DNA from 2 places in the Faecalibacterium sp. 9 genome. Region 1 is predicted to be linked to the other one. Evidence: riboswitches for the same ligand, from Rfam matches in the RefSeq annotation. Region 1 holds a riboswitch; the other holds the start of a gene.
The links. Region 1 has a riboswitch for FMN ahead of ACKXF9_RS11920 (ECF transporter S component). Riboswitches for the same ligand answer to the same signal wherever they lie in the genome.
Positions count from the first base shown of each region.

Region 2: linked by a shared signal. The riboswitch ahead of ribD (bifunctional diaminohydroxyphosphoribosylaminopyrimidine deaminase/5-amino-6-(5-phosphoribosylamino)uracil reductase RibD) and the one ahead of ACKXF9_RS11920 (ECF transporter S component) in region 1 are both predicted to bind FMN.

Region 1 covers NZ_JBLWGB010000002.1:636,768-641,184, forward strand. Annotated here, with positions in the region: gene ACKXF9_RS11910 (phospho-N-acetylmuramoyl-pentapeptide-transferase) at 1-60, opposite strand, end outside; gene ACKXF9_RS11915 (MATE family efflux transporter) at 366-1,784, shown strand; gene ACKXF9_RS11920 (ECF transporter S component) at 1,908-2,507, opposite strand; FMN riboswitch at 2,734-2,933, opposite strand; gene ACKXF9_RS11925 (mechanosensitive ion channel family protein) at 3,278-4,363, shown strand.
Region 2 covers NZ_JBLWGB010000001.1:90,860-95,276, forward strand. Annotated here, with positions in the region: gene ACKXF9_RS00425 (aldose epimerase) at 1-29, shown strand, start outside; gene ACKXF9_RS00430 (hypothetical protein) at 114-629, opposite strand; gene ACKXF9_RS00435 (zinc ribbon domain-containing protein) at 774-1,631, opposite strand; FMN riboswitch at 1,950-2,064, shown strand; gene ribD (bifunctional diaminohydroxyphosphoribosylaminopyrimidine deaminase/5-amino-6-(5-phosphoribosylamino)uracil reductase RibD) at 2,216-3,340, shown strand; gene ACKXF9_RS00445 (riboflavin synthase) at 3,304-3,945, shown strand; gene ACKXF9_RS00450 (bifunctional 3,4-dihydroxy-2-butanone-4-phosphate synthase/GTP cyclohydrolase II) at 3,958-4,417, shown strand, end outside.

The DNA.
Region 1 (4,417 bases):
CAGAAATGCCAGAGCATCCACGCCGCGCTGTCCCACGACCGAAAGCAGCAGTTCGATCATATTCAAAATTCCTCTTTCTTTTATTCTTACTGTGAAAGAAGTGTATCACGCTCCCCGTAAAAAATCAATCACTCACAGCGAAAAATGTGTCTTTGATTGACTTTTGTCGTGCCTGCACTTATAATAGTGTATTAGTTTGTCAAATTCTGCTGTTTGGGCTGCTGCTTGCTTTCCGGACTTCTTTTCGTGAAAAAGCGTTTGGAGCGGGCCGCAGCAAACGCAAACTATAAAAATTTATTTTCCGCTGAATATGGCAAAGCGTATGCGGTGCCATTTTTAATGTGTAATCAGGATAAGGAGAACCAATGACCATTTCCCTTGAGCAGCTCTCGGCGCAGATGCGCCGGGGCGAACAGGTACCGCTGCGGCACACCATGCAGGTGGTGCTGACTCTGAGCATTCCGTCCATCCTGCAGCAGATCGTGGTAACAGCGGTGGAATACATCGACGCGGCCATGGTAGGCCACATCGGTGCATCGGCTACAGCCTCCATCGGCATCGTCAGCTCCAGCACCTGGCTCATGCATGGGATGCTGGCCGGTCTGTACATGTCCTTTGCCATTCAGGTGGCGCAGTATCTGGGGGCCGACCGGCAGGCAGACGCCCGCGGCGTACTGCGTCAGTCTATGATCTTCAACCTTGCAGTAGGCCTTGCGGCAGCAGCCTTTGGCATCGGCATCAGCCGGTTTCTGCCCGGATGGCTGGGGGCAGACCCGTCCCTGCGGGCGGATGCATCGGCTTATTTTGCCATCTGGTCCGCTTCCCTGCCCTTTTTGATGGTCATGGGCACCTATTCCTCCATGCTGCGTTCCTGCGGCGACGCCCTGACGCCGGGCCTGATCAGCGTATTGACCTGCGTGCTGGATGTGATCTTCAACTTCTTCCTCATCAACCCCACCCGGCAGATGACGGTGCTGGGCCGTACCATGACCGTGTGGGGCCTCGGCTGGGGCGTGCCGGGCGCGGCGCTGGGCACCGCCTTTGCCACTGCCATCAGCGGCACGCTGACGCTGGCACTGCTGCTGCTCCGCGATGGCCCGCTGTGCATCCGCAAGCCCGGCTCCTGGCAGATCACCAGAGCCTGCCTGCAGAACCTCTGGAAGGTGGGCACACCGCTGGCCGCCGAACGCGCGGCCCTTTCCTCCGCACAGGTCCTGCTCATCCGCATCGTGTCCGGTCTTGGCACCACTGCCATTGCGGCCAACAGTCTGGGGGTGAGCGCCGAAAGCCTGTGCTATATGGCAGGCTACGGCATTCAGGATGCCGCCCTTGCACTGGTCGGTCAGGCTGTAGGCGCAAACCGCCGGGATATGTCCAGACGTTTTGCATGGCTGTGCACCTGCATGGGCATAGGCATCATGGCTCTGACCGGTGCAGGCATGTATCTGTTTGCGCCCAATCTGATGGGCATCTTCACCGCAGACACCGCAGTTATTGCACTGGGTGCACAGGTGCTGCGGATCGAAGCTCTGGCCGAGCCCATGTTCGGAGCCAGCATCGTTGCCAGCGGTGCCATGCAGGGTGCCGGCGACAGTGCCGGCTGCTTTGTGCTGAACCTCGTCAGCATGTGGGGCATCCGGCTCACCCTTGCCACCCTGCTGGCCCCGCGTTTTGGGCTGGTGGGCGTGTGGTTTGCCATGAGCTTTGAGCTGACCATGCGCGGCGTGCTGTTCCTTGTGCGGCTGGCACGCGGCAGATGGCTGGACAAAGGGGCATTGGCCTGATCGACCACTGGCGAATCTATTTTCCTGTAAATAACAGCTCCCCGGCCGGGAACCGCACTGCGGGACCTGACCGGGGAGTTTTGCTGTGGTTATATGATTTGAGAAAAAAAAGTGGAGAACAAGTTACTTTCTGCCGTGCAGGATGGGAGACAGCGGCTTGTAGATCAGCAGGCACAGTGCTGCGTCCAGCAGGCCCTTGACCAGCGTAAAGGGCATATTAAAGATGACCAGGCACTTGATGAGGCTGTCTGCGGAGGGCAGGATCGCCTGATACATGCCAAGGATCGCCTCCAGCGGCATATGGTAGAAGGTGACATAGGCCGGATAGGTAATAAAGTAGTTGGACGGCACGCTGAACACAGCCATGGCTGCAGCGCCTGCAATAGCACCAATGATGGCGGTCTTGCGGCTCTTGTGGTGCTTATAGACAACGCCTGCCACAGCGGAGAAAACCGCACCCAGCATAAAGTTGCACAGCTCACCCACACACGCGGTGGAGGTGCCCTTGATGACGATGTGCAGCAGGTTCTTCATAAAGCTGATGACCACGCCGTACACCGGGCCAAGTGCGAATGCGCCCAGCAGAGCGGGCAGGTCGGAGAAGTCCATCTTGACGAAGGACGGGATGAGCATCGGGATGGGGAACTCAATGAACATCAGGATAAAGGCCACCGCGCTGAGCATGGCGGCAACGGTAAGATTGTGGGTCGTGTTCTTTTTCATGGTTATGATTCCTTCCCGGGCAAAAGGCCCTGTAAAAATGTTCCGAAAGCTCTTTTCGTATCGCAGAAGCTGTTCCCATAAGCATTGCACACCGCCGGAGCGTCTTTGTCATTCGGTACGCCCTGCTCATGAAAGCAGTTTCTTATTTTGGAACGGGAAGGACAAACAGAAAAGCGCTCTGCTGCAACAAAAAACACTGCAACAGGGCGCGTAGACAACAATTTGCCTGCCGTTTCTTACATCCGGACTATACCGTTGGTCCCGGAATCGCACCGGGTCAGCACCCACAAAAGGTGGTCGCGGACTTGGAGATCTCTCATTGCCCTTGCACGCCGTTTGAACTTTTTTGTTCCTTCGGCACGCTCCGGCAACGAAAACAACTTCTTTACCGCCAGTGGGGAATCACACCCCGCCCTGAAACGAACTTTCTGGCACAGAGTATAGCGTGCCGGCCCCGGCTTGTCAAGAGGAAACTTTTTGATTTGTATATTTTTTATCAAAGTTTTCCATGGAAATCAACTTTTGCAACTTGACCCAGAGCTAAAGCCTTCACCCCTTGGGGGGAAGGTGGCGCGTAGCGCCGGATGAGGGGTATTTAGGGCAAAATGCTGCTGTCCTGCACCCTCATCAGTCACCTTCGGTGACAGCTTCCCCCGACTGGGGGAAGCCTTTATTCGGAAAGTTGATTTTGTGTTTGTTTTCTTCTCGGCCTTGCTCCGGCGGGTGTGATATGATATCATGGATGCGCTGTAAAAATTCAGGAGGTTAAAATGATTTTCTCGATCCGTGATCTCTCGTTTGAGCTTGGCTCGCTGCTTCTGGAAGGCTGGCTGGCGCTGGCCGCGCGTGCGGTGTGCGCCCTGCTCATCCTGCTGGCCGCATGGCTCGTGCGCCGCTGGCTGAACAAAAAGGGCATTCCGGCACTGCTTGCCCGCAGCTGGTATTTTACCGGCACGCCCATCCTGCTGCGCAGTTTTTCCACCCCCATCCTGCGCATGTGCAGCGTCATTGGTGTGTATCTGGCCGCCGCTTCCCTGCCATGGGCCATTTCCGGCATTCCAAAGCTGCTGCTGCTCTGTTTCCGTCTCGCCATGACCCTTCTGGTCTGCGAAGGGCTGTATGCCGCATCCAGTCTGGCCGACCTGCTGCTGACTTCCTGCAGCCCGGAGATCCGCTCCAACAAAACGCTGCGCTCTCTGCTGGATACCACCTACAAGGTGCTGGTCATCGTGCTGTGCGTGGCTGCGCTGGCGCAGGAGGTGGGCTTTCCCATCGGCAGCATCGTGGCCGGTGCCGGACTTGTCGGCCTGACCATTTCGCTGGCTGCACAGGAAAGCGCCAGCAACCTGTTTTCCGGCATCGTCATCCTGCTGGATAAGCCCTTCTCGGTGGGTGACTGGATCACCGTGGGCAGTGTGGAGGGCGAAGTGATCGACATCAATTTCCGCTCCACCCGCATCCGCTCTCTGGATAAGACCATCAATGTCGTCACCAACAGCCAGATCTGTGCCTCCACGGTAAAGAACGCGGCCCTGCGCACCATGCGTCCCTATAAGTTCAACCTTGGCGTCACCTACAACACTACCCGTCCCAAGCTGGAAAAGCTGATGAAAGACCTGCAGGCCATGCTGGATGCCAGCCCGTATACCAACAAGGGCACCAACATCGTGCAGCTGGCAAACTTTGGGGATTCCAGCATCAACATTCTGGTCTCCGCCTATCTGGTGACCAATGTCTACGCCGAGTTCCTGCAGATGCAGAACGACCTGAACCTGAATATCATGGATATCATGCAGGCTGACGGTGTGGATTTTGCCTTTCCCTCCACCAGCGTGTACATCGAAAAAAATTCCTGACACCAGAAAAAAATGCCGTTCCAGCCAAACCGGAGCGGCATTTTTCTTTTGTTT
Region 2 (4,417 bases), on a different contig from region 1:
ATTGGAGCATCACCATCGAGAAGGTCTAAATTTTTACATTCCATGGCAAAACAGCCAGGCCCACGGGCCTGGCTGTTTTTGCTTTTTCATAATAGTCTTTCGCGTAAAAAGTGTCATCCTTTCGCCGGAATGACAAAGCTTTTGTTCTCCGCCGGGTCCCAGTAGAGCAATTCCACCCTGCCGCCCTGTGCCAGCAGTTTTTCCTTCGGCTCCTGCTTTTGCCAGCAGCGTTCCAGCAGCTTTTCCATATCAGCATCGGCAGACACCTTCTCCGGGCAGAGGGTACTGCCCTGCCATCTGCCATCGGCATACAGGCTCAGCACACCGGCATTGCCCGCCAGAATCGCGGCAACGTCCTTCTTCATGCGGTCGTAGTCATACTCCACCGCCTTGTACTGCCCATGCCACAGGCCGAAGAACACCGAAAACTCTCCGCCCAGTTCAACGAGCAGATTCTCTTCGTTGTGCGGATTCTTGACCACAAAGGCCACATCTTCGTTTTCCATGTAGTCGAAGTCCGGCTCCTCATTCGTGTGCACGGTCACATGCTGGCTGCTCAGCGCCGCAAGCAGGTCCTCCTGCACGGCACTGGTATCCGGGATCTCATCATAATTGATATTTGCGTTCATGGGATGCTCCTTTTCTCTGTGCTATTTGTGTTGTTATTTTTCACCAGACCGCACAGGCCTACTTATTTTCCTTCATATTGCCGGATCATTTTTATACGCTGTGTAACAGAATACATAAAACGGTTTACCCTACTTCACATTAGATCAATGCTTTTTGACTCTAACCATCGAACACACAACCTCGACACGATCCTTATTGTCCAAACTCAATTCAAGGTCATGGTCGATGATGGGCAGCTTGAACCGGACGGACTTCAGCCACTGTCCGTTAGGCTGGCGTTCCGGGTAGATCTGCACCTCATCGATCAAAATCTCCACTAGTCTGCGGCGTTCCGCCTCGGTCATGGTGGCATAGAGCTTGTCGAAGCAAATCAGGATCTTATAGATGTTGTCGCCTGTGATTTTATCGGCTTCAATGGTCTGCTTCTTTGCCCGGGCATCCATCAGTCCATTTTCCGCCTCTTCGATTTTATCGTACATCTTATAAAGGCGGTCGTCAAGGTCGGATTTTCGGGCGATAAAGTGCCGGTCGTCCGGGTCAAAGCTGTCGATTTCCTCCATAAGCCGGGATTTTGTGGAGTAGTGCTGCCGTAGCTGCTTCTCATAGGCGGCGATTTCCTGCTCAATGGCAGTGGTATCCACCTTCATATTGATCTTCTCTTGCATCATAGCGGCAAAGCGGGGATTGCTGACCAGCCTGGACACCACTTCAGCAACTGCCGCATCCAGCACTTCCTCCTGGATCTGCTTGCGGTAATCACACTTGTAGCCCCGCTGCATATTGCGGTGCTTGCAGCCGTAATAATAGAAGTCCTTGTACTTTGTCCCGTCCGGTCGCTTCTTGATGGACTTATTGCCATACATTTCCGCACCGCAGACCGGGCATTTCAGGATGTTGGACAGCAGATGCACCCGGTCTGTTTTGGGACGAGCTGCCAGCTCATACTTCTGTGCATTGGCTTTCATCTTGACCTGTGCAGTCTGCCATACTTCTTCCGACACCAGACCTTCATGCAGACCATGCCCATCCGCGCATCCTTCTGCCGCAGAACAGGTGCTTGCCGGAGCCTCTCGCAGCCCCTTTTCCGCATCAGCCGGAACCAAGGTGTAACACACTAGACTTTGCAAGCAAAGTCGTGTGCCAAAGGGCGCTGCTCTCGCCTGGCGACCCGCGCCCCTTTGGATTCTCCGTTCACATTGTCCTACGGACGATGTGATTTTATTGTTGTAGCGATTCGCTTCATCCCGGTTTCGTCCCGGTTTGCAGAATGCCCTTGCAATCCGAAAGGAGCCGTGCTATAATGCCGCTGTAATTGAATCAGAAATCTTCAGGGCAGGGTGCGATTCCCTACCGGTGGTACAGCCCACGAGCCGTAAGGCATGATTCGGTGAAACTCCGAAGCCGACAGTACAGTCTGGATGAAAGAAGATACCAAGCGCAGAGCCCGCACGGTTCGGCGCTTGTGGAGGCTGCTCTGGGATGCGTTTGCATTCTGGAGCTTTCTTTTTTGCACAAGGGTCCCTTGTGTCTTTTCGGCTTGCCCTGAACGTTTTTGTTCAGGGCTTTTTCTTTTGGAGGCGACACGATGAACGACAAAGACTATATGCGTCTGGCTTTGCAGCTTGCAAAAAAGGGTTGCGGATGGACATCGCCCAACCCGATGGTGGGTGCCGTGGTCGTAAAAGAGGGCAGGATCATCGGACAGGGCTGGCACCAGAGATACGGTCAGGCTCATGCGGAGCGCAATGCGCTGGCATCCTGCACCGAAGATCCGCAGGGAGCGACCCTGTATGTGACATTGGAGCCGTGCTGCCATTACGGAAAGCAGCCGCCCTGCGTGGATGCGATTCTGGACGCGGGCATTCACCGGGTGGTCGTGGGTTCTGCTGACCCGAATCCGCTGGTGGCTGGAAAAGGAATTGCAATCCTGCGCGCACACGGCATAGATGTGACCGAAAATGTTCTGCAAGAGGAATGCGATGCGCTGAACAAGGTGTTCTTCCACTATATCACCACAAAACGCCCCTTCGTTTCCATGAAATACGCCATGACGATGGACGGAAAAATCGCCACATACACAGGCGCTTCCAAATGGATCACCGGGGAAATTGCCCGGAATCATGTTCAACGGCAGCGACACCGATTCCGCGGCATTATGGTGGGAGTCGGAACCATTCTGGCAGATGACCCGCTGCTGACCTGCCGGATAGAGGGTGGCCGTGATCCCGTCCGGATCATCTGTGATACACATTTGCGGACACCGCTGCAATCACAGGTGGTCATGACCGCCAAACAGGTTCCGACCATTCTTGCGACCTGCTGCGGCGACCCGGAGAAGCAGGCGGCATATCAACAGGCCGGGTGCCGGGTCCTTTGTCTGGAAGCGCATTGCGGTCATGTGAATCTTCTGCAACTGATGGAACAGCTGGGGCAGGAGCAGATCGACAGCATTCTGCTGGAAGGCGGCGGAACCTTGAACTGGTCTGCACTGGAAAGCGGCATCGTGCAGCAGGTACAGGCTTACATTGCCCCGAAGCTGTTCGGAGGAAGGGATGCCAAAGCACCCATTGAGGGTGCAGGTGTCCCGCTTCCGGATGCTGCATTCCGCCTGAAAAACAGCCGATTGGAACAGCTTGGCAAAGATTTTCTGATCGAAAGTGAGGTGGAGTACCCGTGTTTACCGGAATCGTGGAAGAAGTCGGAACAATAAAATCCATCAATCGGGGACAGCATTCCGCCGTACTGACTGTTCGTGCAAAAACGGTTCTGGAAGGAACCAGGATCGGCGACAGCATCGCCGTCAACGGCATCTGTCTGACCGTCAGGCAGCTCTTCCCGGATAGCTTTGCTGCGGATGTCATGCACGAGACCTTGAACCGCTCTGCGCTTGCACAGCTCACCGTTGGAAGTTCTGTCAATCTGGAACGTGCCATGCCGGCCAACGGACGTTTTGGCGGACACATCGTAGCAGGCCATGTGGATGGCGTCGGACGCATTGCTAATATCCGAAAAGACGATACGGCTATCTGGTACACCATTCATGCAGATCCTGCGATCCTTCGCTATGTCGTTGAAAAAGGCTCTATCACAATAGACGGTATCAGCCTGACCGTGGCTGCGGTGGAACCTACGGGCTTTTCCGTGTCCACGATACCGCACACCGTCCGTCAGACGAACCTGAACCAACGGCACAAAGGGGATTTTGTCAATTTGGAAACCGATGTTGTTGGAAAATATATCGAGAGGCTGCTTCCATCAGAAACACCGAAGCAAAACACGCTCACAAAAGAAATGCTGCTGCGCTGCGGCTTTTAAGGAGAGTTTACGATGAACTTCAATACCATTCCCGAAGCTTTGCAAGACCTGAAGCAAGGAAAAATCATTCTGGTAACGGATGACCCCGACCGTGAAAACGAGGGGGACTTCATCTGTGCTGCCGAATTTGCCACCACCGAAAACGTCAACTTTATGGCGACCCACGGCAAAGGTCTGATCTGTATGCCGATGTCCGAGGCTTTCGTCCAGAAGCTGCAATTTCCGCAGATGGTGCAGTATAACACCGACAACCATGAAACGGCATTTACGGTGTCCATCGACCACGTTTCTACTTCTACGGGCATTTCTGCCGCAGAGCGTTCCATTACGGCGATGGCTTGTGTGGACGATCACGCAAAAGCAGAAGATTTCCGCAGACCGGGCCATATGTTCCCCCTTCTGGCAAAAAAGAACGGTGTGTTGGAGCGCAACGGTCACACGGAAGCAACCGTTGACCTGTGCCGTCTGGCAG